Regions from separate parts of the Shewanella sp. SM74 genome, predicted to be linked through region 1. Evidence: predicted binding sites of a transcription regulator. Region 1 holds the regulator's gene; each other region holds the start of a gene.

Evidence for each region. The regulator LexA, encoded in region 1, represses DNA repair genes until DNA is damaged. The targets are predictions, from matches to a motif close to TACTGTATNNNNATACAGTA.
Region 2: the regulator LexA is predicted to act here: its motif matches at 2,060-2,079, upstream of L5M49_RS24490 (S24 family peptidase).
Region 3: the regulator LexA is predicted to act here: its motif matches at 1,934-1,953, upstream of umuD (translesion error-prone DNA polymerase V autoproteolytic subunit).
Region 4: the regulator LexA is predicted to act here: its motif matches at 1,928-1,947, upstream of L5M49_RS02875 (YebG family protein).

What each region holds. Positions count from the first base shown of each region.
Region 1 covers NZ_JAKKRZ010000014.1:99,481-102,671, reverse strand. The annotation lists gene plsB (glycerol-3-phosphate 1-O-acyltransferase PlsB) at 1-834, opposite strand, end outside; gene lexA (transcriptional repressor LexA) at 995-1,615, shown strand; gene L5M49_RS15265 (cell division inhibitor SulA) at 1,612-2,124, shown strand; gene coxB (cytochrome c oxidase subunit II) at 2,528-3,191, shown strand, end outside.
Region 2 covers NZ_JAKKRZ010000058.1:3,145-6,335, forward strand. The annotation lists gene L5M49_RS24485 (Y-family DNA polymerase) at 84-1,331, opposite strand; gene L5M49_RS24490 (S24 family peptidase) at 1,328-2,044, opposite strand; gene L5M49_RS24495 (hypothetical protein) at 2,262-2,621, opposite strand; gene L5M49_RS24500 (hypothetical protein) at 2,862-3,191, shown strand, end outside.
Region 3 covers NZ_JAKKRZ010000001.1:376,788-379,978, reverse strand. The annotation lists gene L5M49_RS01690 (AraC family transcriptional regulator) at 1-279, opposite strand, end outside; gene L5M49_RS01685 (SLC13 family permease) at 360-1,751, shown strand; gene umuD (translesion error-prone DNA polymerase V autoproteolytic subunit) at 1,968-2,387, shown strand; gene umuC (translesion error-prone DNA polymerase V subunit UmuC) at 2,384-3,191, shown strand, end outside.
Region 4 covers NZ_JAKKRZ010000002.1:178,279-181,469, reverse strand. The annotation lists gene L5M49_RS02890 (PqiB family protein) at 1-514, opposite strand, end outside; gene L5M49_RS02885 (paraquat-inducible protein A) at 501-1,118, opposite strand; gene L5M49_RS02880 (paraquat-inducible protein A) at 1,120-1,752, opposite strand; gene L5M49_RS02875 (YebG family protein) at 1,959-2,258, shown strand; gene L5M49_RS02870 (GAF domain-containing protein) at 2,276-2,734, shown strand; gene proQ (RNA chaperone ProQ) at 3,015-3,191, shown strand, end outside.

The DNA of each region.
Region 1 (3,191 bases):
CCACAACCAAGTTAAAAAACGCTCGGCAATACGCACTAAACTATCTGAGTAATCTGCTGCGATTTCATCGAGGTACTCAATAGCCGTCTCGCGCGCTTGGGTCTCAGAAATCTTTTTACTGGCGGCTTCTTCTTGAATCGCTTTGCGCAGCGACTCAGATTTGAGCAACGAATGAAACAGTGCTTGGCGGTTTGGCAGCACAGGCCCTGTCATTACCTTACGTTGACGACGGAAATGCACGCGCGCAACCCGTGCTAACTTATGGGCAATCCCCATGTCGGTGCCATGTTCGTCAGCCATGTAACGCAGGGATACGGCATTCGAAAACTGCACGAAGTTATGTCGACCTAAGAACAGAATCATCAAGCACTTGCGCAACCAAGTCGGGTTTTCCCGCTCAAATACGGCCGCCTTCATAGTGTCGTCTTCTTTCCCTGGCGTTCGACCCCAATACAAGCTCACAGGCACAAGTTGAATATCCAATTCAGGACGTTCCTTATGCACGGCTAACAAACGCATAAAGCATTCGAGGAAAGGCTCATTACCAGCACGCTCGCCAAACAGTGGCTTACGTCCTTGAAGACAGACAACCCGAGGCGCAGTCACACCATTAGCCACTAGAGGCTCATAAGGGCTTGGTAAACCTAACTTAGCCGTTATTTCGCTCAAAGCAGCTATGTCACTAAGGGATTCTGTTTTCATCACATAAACAAGGGGTCTGGAAGCATCCAGATTCAGATCGGCAAAGGGATCCTGAGGCACCACAATAGTGTGCACTAAGTGTTTTTGGATCCAACGTAATGATTTCAACCAAAGAGAGTCGTGTTTAGGCATTATTCTTATGCAATTAAGTGCGTTTACTAGCCCGATAGAATACCAGACTATGGGCAATATTCGCTAATTCTCTCCAACATAGCTAAAAAGTGGTTAATACTTGCGCTGCAAATAATACTGTATATACTAACAGTAACTGTATAGAAAAACAGGAAACACCATGAGACCTTTGACGCCACGCCAAGCTGAAATATTAGAGCTAATTAAACGAAATATTGCCGATACTGGCATGCCACCCACTCGGGCAGAAATCGCAACCCGTTTAGGTTTTAAGAGCGCCAATGCGGCTGAAGAACATCTTAAAGCGTTGGCAAAAAAGGGCTGCATTGAGATCATGCCAGGCACATCTCGAGGCATTCGTCTGCCTGCGGAAATCGAAGATTTGACTGAAACAGGTTTACCGCTCATCGGCCAAGTGGCCGCAGGTGAACCTATCCTCGCCCAAGAACATGTTGAACAGTACTACCAAGTCGACCCAAGCATGTTCCATCCCGCCGCCGATTTTTTACTGCGAGTAAAGGGTGACAGCATGAAGAATATCGGCATTCTCGAAGGTGATTTGCTGGCAGTTCATAAAGTAGAACAAGCTAGAAATGGTCAAGTGGTTGTCGCTAGAGTCGATGACGATGTCACTGTTAAACGTTTCGAAAAAAAAGGTAATGTGGTCTATCTACATGCCGAAAATGAAGATTACTCCCCGATTAAAGTGGATTTAGGCTTCCAAAGTTTAACAATTGAAGGACTCGCCGTCGGTGTGATCCGTAATGGAGATTGGCTATGAATAAACTACTTGGCAATGCCCCCCGCCATCCGGGCTTGTGGCTCGATGAAGTCCGTGATGCCGACTATGACTGGCACCATGCGCCTATCGCCTGTATGCCAACTAAGACTCAAGGTCGCCAAGAATTAATTCATCTGAGTGCACAACTCGCTCAGTTAAGCCAACAGGGCCGTTGGTTAGTGCTCATCAACCCACCAAGTATTGGCTACAAGCAAATGCTTGCCAGCGCAGGTGTGCGTATGGATAGAGTCTTACTGGTTCATGCTAAAGATGAAGTCGAAACCCTGTGGGCGATGGAAAAAGCCCTGACAAGTGGTACGTCCAGTGCAGTCATTACTTGGACTCAATCATTAGATGCGCGGGATAATCGACGCCTACAAATCGTGGCTAAAAGTGCCCGAGCTATGGGCATAGTGCTTGAAGACGTAAACAGTCACTTACATGCCGACGTACGCATTGAGCAAGGCAATCTCTTCGGTCAGCAATCTTTTTTTAGCGCTGTACACTAAATATTCATTTAATTTTTTACCTTGAAAGCCGCCTCACCTATGAATGTGAGGCTTTTTTTTGGCAATTTTTCAGATAATTAGATAAATAAGTGATCTTGATCAATATTTAAACAGCAAGTATGGTTGGTTAAGTCGGTGATGATATATCACCTTCCGTGGTCAATGAATCGAGTATTTATCGAACTCGAAGCGCCACTAAAAATAGAGAACAGATTTATTTCAGCAGTATGTGCCAGCGTGGCTAATTACCAGCAGTAACAATACTTGATTAAAAGTAACAGCCGCCAACGCACGTTGAAGTCAAAAAAGCTTTTTTGGGAACTGAAGAGTTTGCATAGAGTTGAGACTTACTGTGTTGCTCTTCTTTGTAGTTGCTATTCGCAATTGGCAGAGGAGAAGTCTTGTGAAGCAATTGTTGTATTGTTTACTCGTGGTGCTTTTCGCACCACCGTTGACCGCCGCAGACATGCGGTTCAACATGACCCCTGGCGTGACCGAGATCAGTGGCAAGGTTTATCACTTGCACATGACCATCTTGTATATCTGCTGCGCAATAGGCCTAGTGGTCTTTGGCGTCATGATTTACGCCATGATCAACCACAGAAAATCCAAAGGCGCTGTCGCGTCCCACTTTCACGAAAGCACTAAAGTTGAAATCGCTTGGACGATTCTGCCATTTATCATTTTGATCTTAATGGCGATTCCAGCGACAAAAACTTTAATCGCAATGGAAGATCCCAGCAACGCCGATCTCACCGTAAAAGTCACGGGTTCCCAATGGAAATGGCATTACAGCTATTTCGATCAAGATATTGATTTTTATAGCATACTGACAACACCCAGAGCACAAATCGAAGGCACCGAAACCAAGGGTGAAAACTATCTATTGGAAGTCGATAAACCGCTCGTTCTACCGATAAACCGCAAAATCCGCTTTCTGATGACTTCAGAGGATGTCATCCATTCTTGGTGGGTGCCCGCCTTTGCAATTAAGAAAGATGCCAATCCAGGATTTATCAATGAGGCCTGGACTCGCATCGACAAACCCGGCATTTACCGTGGTCAAT
Region 2 (3,191 bases), on a different contig from region 1:
CAGTATGATTCTTTATTACTTAGTAAGAAACTTTATTCTACTCACACAAATGTACTAATACGCTAGTATTCCTTAATCAAGTCCTAACACTTGATATTAGGGATGTCATTCCAGTTGGTTAGATAGGACGGGCTCAAAAACTCACGGCGCATCTGCCAATTTTTCTCAATGCCATTGGCGGCGACGAACACGGCACCTTTGCCCATTTGCTCGTTTAATCTGTCCATGACTGACATCAACGCTGGTTTTCCCAGGTTGTCGTTGAACATATCGAGCTGCAAGCCTGGTTCTATATCTAATAGCCCTACCCCAACGCGATAGTACGGCACTGCGGCATAACATGACTCAACCGCAGAGGTAATTTGCTGACTGATGATCATGCTGTCACTGGTGGGAGCTGGTAAATGAATTGTCCGACTGAAACCACTAACACCATGCTTGTCATACGCGGATGTTTGAGCAAAAAATACCAAGCAACGTGCTACCGATTTTTGACCCCTTAGCTTTCGAGCCGCTTCACACGCATGGAATGACAACGCCTCCTTTAACCCTGCTATCGTCGTTATTCGCTGGCCAACCGAGCGTGTAGAGAATATCTGTCGCTTATTAACGGGCATATCGTCCCAGCTAAACGCCTTTGTCCCATTCAGCTCGAAAACCGTTCTTTCGATGTTAACGCCAAACATTTTCCTCGCGGTCTTAGTCTTCATCTGGGCCAACTGCAGCGCCGTGTGAATCCCCATCGAACTTAGCCGCTGACCAATTCGTTTACCCACCCCCCACACATCGGTAGTCAACATCGCCCCTAAGATGGCTTCGCGATTATGCGCTTTAATCACGCAAACACCGCGATAGCCTAAGCGCTTCGCAGCATGATTTGCGGCCTTCGCCAGCGTCAAGGAATCCCCTAGCCCGACACCGATAGGCAATCTAACCTCGCGCCACACATCATGCCTTAGCTTACGGCCTAATTTTGATAGGTTTTGTGGTGTGTCGTTGCCAAATTCAGCAAAAATTTCGTCAATAGAATAGGGAAAATACGAATAGCACTCTCTCGACGCGACCCTCATGAACTGGGTGCTGATTGTTGAATACAACGCATAATTGCTCGAGCAAATGACCACCCCATTCGCCCGACAGAACTCGGCCACTTGAAAGTAAGGCGTGAATTTTTTAAGTCCCAACGCGGCCGCTTCTGGGCTTAACGTCACGATCATCCCGTCATTGTTCGAGACCACGATTAGTGCCTTACCACGATACAGAGGGTTAAAAATCTGTTCGCATGAGCTATAAAATTTATTCCCGTCGCAAAGCGCGATAATACTGCTCATAGCAATAAACTCGGCTGTTTTAGTAGCCTAATTGATGCTGGCACAACACCCTCACACCAAAATCTATCATCCGGCTTGATTAACACCGGCTCAAAATAGTCGTTAGCCGATAACAGCCTGCTATTGGTGAGATCGAGGACTTTACAGACAAATTCGTTTTCGTACATGGCAATAATGACATCGCCTGAACCTGCGGTGAGTTGACGTGACACTATCAGGATGTCACCGGAGTGAATGCCCACCCCCGTCATCGAGTCACCTCTTGCACGGCCCACAAACGTCGATTCAACCAGAAGGTCATCAAGGCTTTTCAACACTAGAGGATCGCGCTTTCGTCGATGAAAGCGCACGGCACAAATGGCCACGCCCTGAATCTCTATCCCGTCTGTGACTGATATTTCGGAATAATGAGCATTGGTATTGGCATGAAGTTTATGATGGTCATGGTCTAGCTGCCGACAAACGGTTTCGCCGTCCACCAGCGCCAAAACGACATCTCCCCGCGTCGCAGTCAATGACTTATCAACGACAAGTAGATCTCCGGTAAATAGCCCAAGACCCGTCATAGCATCGTCGGTAACCTCTGCAAATACCGTTGCTGATGGGTGTGAGACAATAAGATTATTGAGGCTTAGCGCCTTCTCTTGGTATCCAGCGGCGGGGCTCTCAAAGCCGTGTATGCCTGCCGATGCCAAACCAATGATGACGTTCATAGGACAAATCACAAATACTGTACATTAATACAGTATAACTAATTATTGAAACATCGAAAATCCCGAAGATGATTTTTTGCGTAAAGAATACATGGAGGGAACAAATATTAAAAAGATAAGCACTCCATTACAGGGTTAGAAACTACTGCTTGGAAGTTGGGCCTACTACCATCGGGGTTGTAGGCCTCACTGTTTTGAAGAGTATTAGACAGGTGATTTATCGCGTGTAAGTCTCAAACACTCGGTCAATATCCAGCTTGAACGCATCAAGGTCAGGCATTTCTCCAGTATGCTCTACATACCCCCAGAAGAACTCAGCCAGCTCAGCCACAACGTCGAATACCGCAAGCCCTGAGAACGCTTTACCCTCGGCATAGAGATCTTCACCTTTTAGCCAAAACGCTTCAGACAGCGCAAACAGCTCCATCACAAAGTCATCTTCCCCCATCCCCAACACATCACCAATGACTTGCTCGTTGGGGCTCGTCGTCAACACGGCATTGGTCAGATAGTAGTGGTACATAGCGACCTCTGCATGGTTGCGCGGTGCAGTTGGCGTAGTTGCTAGTTCGGTCATTTTTTCTGTCCCATTCAGTTGATGTAGGAACATTCTATTACGGCGGCCGATTCTGGCCAATTTCAGGATTTACCCTTCTATATCAGCACCATACAAGACAAGAATGACGCAAATCACCACGGGAAACGGGAAACGATGTTTCCGTAAAAAAATCGTTTCCATTGCAGAGTGTTGAATAACTGGCTACACTGTGATTTATCGATGTAAGTCATTAACTTTGAAGATGTTTGAGGCAAGCAAATGGAACAATTGGCAGTGAAACCGAAGGCAACTCTTGAGGAAGTGACTAAGCTCGCGAATGAAATGCTTAAAAACGGTGTCGAGCCAACGACACGTAACTTGAGCGTTCATCTGCAGGGCAGAACATCGTCGATCCAAGGGTTCTTGATTGAGTACAAAAATAATCTTGAGCATAGAAAAAATGCTATCGCGGAAGAGGTTGGAAGCCTTGCCGTAGCTAAGTTGCTGTCTCAAGAACTGTTGCTCATGATTGACCGTCGTAACGAATCGCTGACCGAGCAAGTTGCCCAGTTGACGCGAAACCTTGATGAAACGCTATCGCTGTTAAGT
Region 3 (3,191 bases), on a different contig from region 1:
GCGAGTATGTGCGTGGGTTTCACTGTTCACTTGATGGGGCAAATTGCAAGGGATCCAAACGGCATGGGTTGAGGGTACCACCCAGACGGCATTTTCACTGCGAACACGTAACAAACCTTTGGCGGCCCAAAGTAGCTGACCCCGCGGGTGCGAGTGAGGTTCGATGCCCGCTTCCGCCGCCATATTGCGAGTATGGGTCAGCACGGGCCGATTGGCATCTATGATAAACGCCGCATCACTGGGTGTTAACAATGTCGCTTTAGGAACATACTTTGACATATTACCTTCTTAAAACGCCAAACCAAGTCAGTTATCTTAGTAGGCATCTTTTACGTATTCAACCCAATAGGTCGGTAAACATGAAACGTTTTATTGGCGTTAAACAGCTAGCGTTTTTCAGTGCACTGTTGATCGCTACTTTACTTGCGCTTTTTCCGCTAAGTCAGCATCCCGCGGTGTTTTCCTACAGCGCAGGCGTAGTGTTAGTGACCTTGATGTTTTGGAGCACAGGTTTCTTCCCGCCCTTTATGGCGGGGTTAATCTTTTTTGCCCTTGCCACCATTTTTAAACTCATTGAGCCGAGTATACTTTTCTCCGGATTCGGCTCAACTGCGGTGTGGTTAATCATTTCGGGGTTTGTGATCGGCAGTGCCATCACTCAGTCAGGTTTAAGTCGCAGAATGGCCAGTTTGATTGCCCCCATACTGACCACAAGTTATCCACGCTTGATTGCGGGTTTGGTCTTTAGTGCCGTGCTGCTTGGCTTTGTGATGCCCTCATCCGTTGGCCGTGCTGTGGTCATGGTGCCAATTGGTATGGCGTTAGCTGAGCAAGTCGGTTTTGCTCGTGGTAGCCATGGACGGATAGGCATTGCGACCGCCTTGGCACTGGCGTGCAACATGCCCAGTTTTGCCGTGTTGCCCGCGAATATTCCCAACATGATATTAGCGGGTTCCAGTGAGAATCTATTCAATATCCACTTTGGTTATACTGAGTATCTCTTATTGCATTTTCCAATCCTTGGCTTACTCAAATCAATATTGATTGTGGCGCTAGTCGTTTTCCTATTTCCTGCAAAAATTGATAACAACCAGCCTGAACGCGTTATTGAAAAAGAAGCTTACAACCTTGATATGCAAAAGAAAGTTGCACTGTTACTGACTATTACTTTGCTCTTTTGGGTGACTGACTCGCTGCACGGCATTAATCCCGCTTGGGTAGGATTAACAACGGCTATCTTGTTATTGCTCCCCAAATGGGGAGTGCTTGAGTCTAAGAGTTTTAATAGTTCAGTGGATTTGTCGACCGTCATTTTTGTCGCGGCAGCCTTAGGTCTGGGAGCATTGGTCAATCATTCCGGGCTCGGCACTGCGCTAGGTCAACTGTTCAGTGAATGGTTACCCTTGCAGCAAGGGGCATCGTTCCTGAATTTTATGTCGTTATCGTTAATCGCGACGCTAACAGGATTAGTGGCAACGGTTCCAGGTGTGCCGACTGTGTTATCCCCCATGGCAGCAGACTTTGCCAATGCAACTGGCTTCTCCACCCCTGCGGTATTAATGACGCAGGTGATCGGTTTCTCAACCGTGATTTTTCCTTATCAGGTGGCTCCTTTGATTTTGGCGATGCAATTATCCCAAGAGCCATTAACTAAACTACTTCGCATCACCTTACCTCTAGCGGCAATAACTCTAGTTGCACTCATGCCACTGGATTATTTATGGTGGCTATGGCTCGGTTGGATTAACTAAATTGCGTTAACTAAAGTGCGTTAACTGAATTAAATGGACGAAACGCTCACCCTTGGCGATATTCAAGCCGTCAAGGGTGCTTTAGAGCAGCCATCATCAATTGCTCAGCACTCGACAGCACTTGGGTCGATAACATAACTCTCCCCACATAAATTCTTTCGATAAGCTTCATAGTTAGACTATACTGTTTATATGTACAGTATATTGTGATTTATTATGATGCTTCTAGGCCGCTTCGCCAAACATACCCAATATCAGCTCTCGTTATTTAGCTCCTTGATTGCCGCAGGATTTCCGTCACCGGCCCAAGACTATGTAGAACAAACATTAGATCTCAATGAGTTATGCATCAAACATCCTGCCGCCACGTTTTTTGTCAAAGTCCAAGGGGATTCGATGATCGAAGCGGGGATTTTCTCCGGTGATATTTTGGTGGTGGATCGCTCACTACAGCCAGCCCACGGTGATACCGTTGTCGCAGCGGTGAACGGTGAGTTTACCGTAAAGCAATTACAGCTACGCCCTGTGGTGCAATTGCTACCACGTAATGCCTTATTCTCCCCGATCGCTATCAATGATGAGTCTGAGTTAAACATCTTTGGGGTAGTGACCAACGTGGTGAAAAAGCTCAAATGACGCCCTCACTATTCGCCCTCGTCGATTGCAATAATTTTTATGCCTCCTGTGAGCGGATGTTTAGGCCGGATTTGGTTGGTAAGCCGATTGTGGTGTTATCCAATAACGATGGCTGCGTCGTCGCCCGCTCCGTAGAGGCAAAACAACTTGGCATCAAGATGGCGGTGCCTGTATATCAAATAGCAAACCAACTCCGCCAGCATCAGGTTGCGGTATTCTCCTCCAACTATGCACTCTATGCCGACATGTCAAACAGAGTGATGACCACCTTAGAGCAAATGGTGCCAAAAGTAGAAGTGTATAGTATTGATGAAGCGTTTTTAGATCTATCACGCATCGATAAATGCACCGATATTCATCAGCTTGCATTAGATATTTATCAGCGAATACCGCAATGGACAGGGATCAGTGTTTGCGTTGGCATTGGGCCGACAAAGACCCTCGCCAAACTGGCAAACTATGCTGCTAAGCGTTATCCAGCAACCCGTGGCGTGGTTGATTTACGCGACCGTGAACGCCAACGACGACTCATGGCGCTTATCCCTGTCGAAGAAGTCTGGGGAATAGGCCGTAGGCTTACGAAACGCTTGAACATCATGGGCATAAATACCGCGCTGCAATTGGCGGATGCGCATCCCAAACTTATCCGCGATACCTTTTCGGTCACCGTTGAGCGCACAGTACGTGAACTTAACGGCATTGCCTGTGATGACATACAAGAGGTCGCCGCCACTAAGCAACAAATTATCAGCTCCCGCTCCTTTGGTAGTCGTATTGATAACTTGGAAGCGATGCAACAGGCAA
Region 4 (3,191 bases), on a different contig from region 1:
AGCCAACATCGAGCGAACCGAGTTTATCGGAGGTCAATTCGACCATCACACCTTCTGAGCCGATTTGCATCGGCGGCGGTTGGCGTTCTGCTTCAAAAAAGGTCGATGCATTGCCTTTCCCTGGTTGGATAGCAATATAGTTACCCGAAAACAGCGCATCTAAGCCTTCAACACCTGTAATACTTGCTTTAGGTGTGACAAGCCAGAAGAGGGTTTCTTTATTCAAGAAAGGCTTAGCGCGGTAGTCCATCATGACCTTGACGTTCACGCCTTTGAGATCTTCATCTATGCCAATGTCTTTCACTTTACCAACAGTCAAACCTTGGTATTTGACTAAGGTTTTACCTACATCAATCCCAGTGGCGCTCGGAAAGTGAATTTGAATTTCAACCCCCGATTCTTTAATGCTCTTAATGCCCAGCCAAGCACCTAATGCCAACGCGACAATAGGAAGCAGCCAAATGGGCGAAAAGAGTTTTTTCTTTACAACTTTCGGCGATTCAATTTGTGTCATCTTGAGGTTCCAATCGATCCCAGAGTAAACGAGTGTCTAAAACTTTTGCGGCTAACTGAGTTAACAGAATAACCAAGGCAAATGCGGTAGCCGCAGGCGCGGGTTTCGCGTCGAGTAATTGTCCCATGTTCACTAATGCCACTGTGATTGAGATGACAAATAAATCGAGCATTGACCAGCGGCCAATCCATTCGATGATGTGAAAACCCACCATCAATTTCTTTTTTGAAATCGGAATGTCAAAGCTGATCGCACACAGATAAATGGATAAGCCGATGATTTTAATCCATGGTACTAAAATACTGGCGGTAAACACTATGATGGCAATAGGCAGCATATCTGAATGCACTAAATGCAAAATGCCTGAAAAAATGGTGTCGTGCCGCACTTGCCCTTGATTGGTCAGCATAGTAATAGGGTAAATGTTGGCTGGCACCAGCAAGATGGCAGCGGTAATCAACAAAGCCCAACTTTTTTGCAGGCTGGAATAGTCCCTGACGTGCAACTCAGTTTCACAGCGCTGACAGTGCGTGAGTTCACTGCTGTTGAGTTGGCGACACACTTTACAGAGACATAGGCCGATATCTTTACCTTGTTGTTTCATATCAGCTATGACCTTCCAATAACGTCCACATATGTTCTAAGTCGTATTCTCTTTGTAGAAACAAGGTCACGAGAAACAGCATAGTGAAGCAAAATGTGCCCATACCAAAATAAATGTCCGAAAAATCAGATAGCTGAAATGATGAAACTAAGAAGCTGATCACATAAATTTCCAGCATAGTGAGCTGCGATAAGACGCCATGAAATTTTAACAACTGCTTCAATGAGTTACGCCAAAAAAGGCTACTCAATCCCCATTTCACAATTAAAATCTGTGTCAATATCGATAACAGTAATAAGCCTGGACCTATCACAGCTGCGGCAAGTACGGCGACACCTACAACCCAATAGCCTTGGTCAAATACTGCAAATGCCCCTTGGAAAACCGTGGTAGTACGAATACTGCCGAAAAAGTGGATCTCGAGTACGGGTAAAAAATTAGCAGGGAAATAAAACACTAATGCCGAAATACATAGGGCTAACATACCATTCACAGAGCAGTATGGCGTGTCATAAAGTGCAGTGCTGCAACGAGGACAGATTGCTCTAACACCGCTAGGCAAGGCACGTTTGCGGACTGCTAAATCGCAGGAGCGGCATAGGGTTACTGAATTTTCTGCTGCGTTTTCATGCATATAAAAATATATATTAGCCTAATAGGAGTAATAACAGCGAGATCGGTGCAAAGTGTCGTGCTAGTTAGCTGTTAAGCCACGTCTAGCGCTTTATAATCTTGGCAACGAAAGTACGCTAATAATATCAGATTAATGAGAACACTTGCATCACAAGTTCAATCTATGTCACTCTAGTTACTGTATATAAAAACAGTGCGAGGGCAGTCATGGCAGTAATAACACAGTTTGTCGTGGTCAGAGAAGGGGTTGAAAAGATGACATTCACATCTAAGAAGGAGGCTGATGCCTACGATAAGATGCTCGATATCGCCGATAACCTTATCCCCTTCATTCAAAAAGCTGATTTGGGTATAGATGAAAGTGTGGGTGAAAAGCTCGCATTCTATTTTGCTAACAATAAAGATGAGCTGACGAACTTGCTTAAAGGCGCCGTTCAGGTTAATAGTACGCCAACGAATCCGCCTGCAGCGAAAAAAGCGGCTAAAAAGACCGAAGCAGCAGAATAAAATTGTTAGGAAATGTAATGAAATCGAAATTTTATGAGTCACTTAACCGTCAAGCCTTGGCCTTGTTGGAAGGGGAAGACGACCTTGTTGCGGCTATGGCGAATTTTTCAGCCTTGCTCAATGATAATTTAACTGAGCTGAACTGGGTGGGATTCTACGTCATGCGTGGCGAACAACTCGTATTAGGCCCGTTTCAAGGTAAAGTGGCTTGTACACGCATTCCCTTAGGAAAAGGTGTGTGTGGTACAGCAGCATTCACTAATCAAACTCAGCGAGTGGCCGATGTCCATCAATTTGATGGTCATATTGCCTGTGATTCTGCCAGTAATTCTGAAATCGTTGTGCCAGTTCGTGCGCAAGGTAACGTGGTTGCCGTGCTCGATATTGACAGTCCTATCTTCGATCGTTTCGATGAAGAAGATCAAAAGGGGCTGGAATTACTGGTTAAAAGTTTTGAAAACTGCCTATTTGATTAATTTGCGTACAATAACGCATAATTCATAGTCGCAATCGGTGGCGTGCGCCTTATAATATGCGCCTGCACGCATTAAGCTGGTTTGATTGGCATGCAATGAATAAGCTTAGTGTTTTGAGCTGACAAAATTTGTTAAGGTATATTTTTTAACTTTAGTAAACGCGGCTAGGATGCTAATTTGTACGTTGACTCAATATTGAGTTTAACGAAGATAAACGACATGTAAGAAGCTGATATATATCACCTCGAATCGATGTCCCTTTTTGACTGTGGAAGTAATGATGGAATCAACAGAAAAGTTGACCGACACCAATGCAATTTTGGCGTATTTGTATGAAACATTTCCTTTGTGCTTTATTGCTGAAGGTGAAACTAAGCCATTAAAAATCGGATTGTTTCAAGATTTGGCTGAAAGGTTGGCTGATGATTCTAAAGTCAGTAAAACTCAGCTCAGAGTT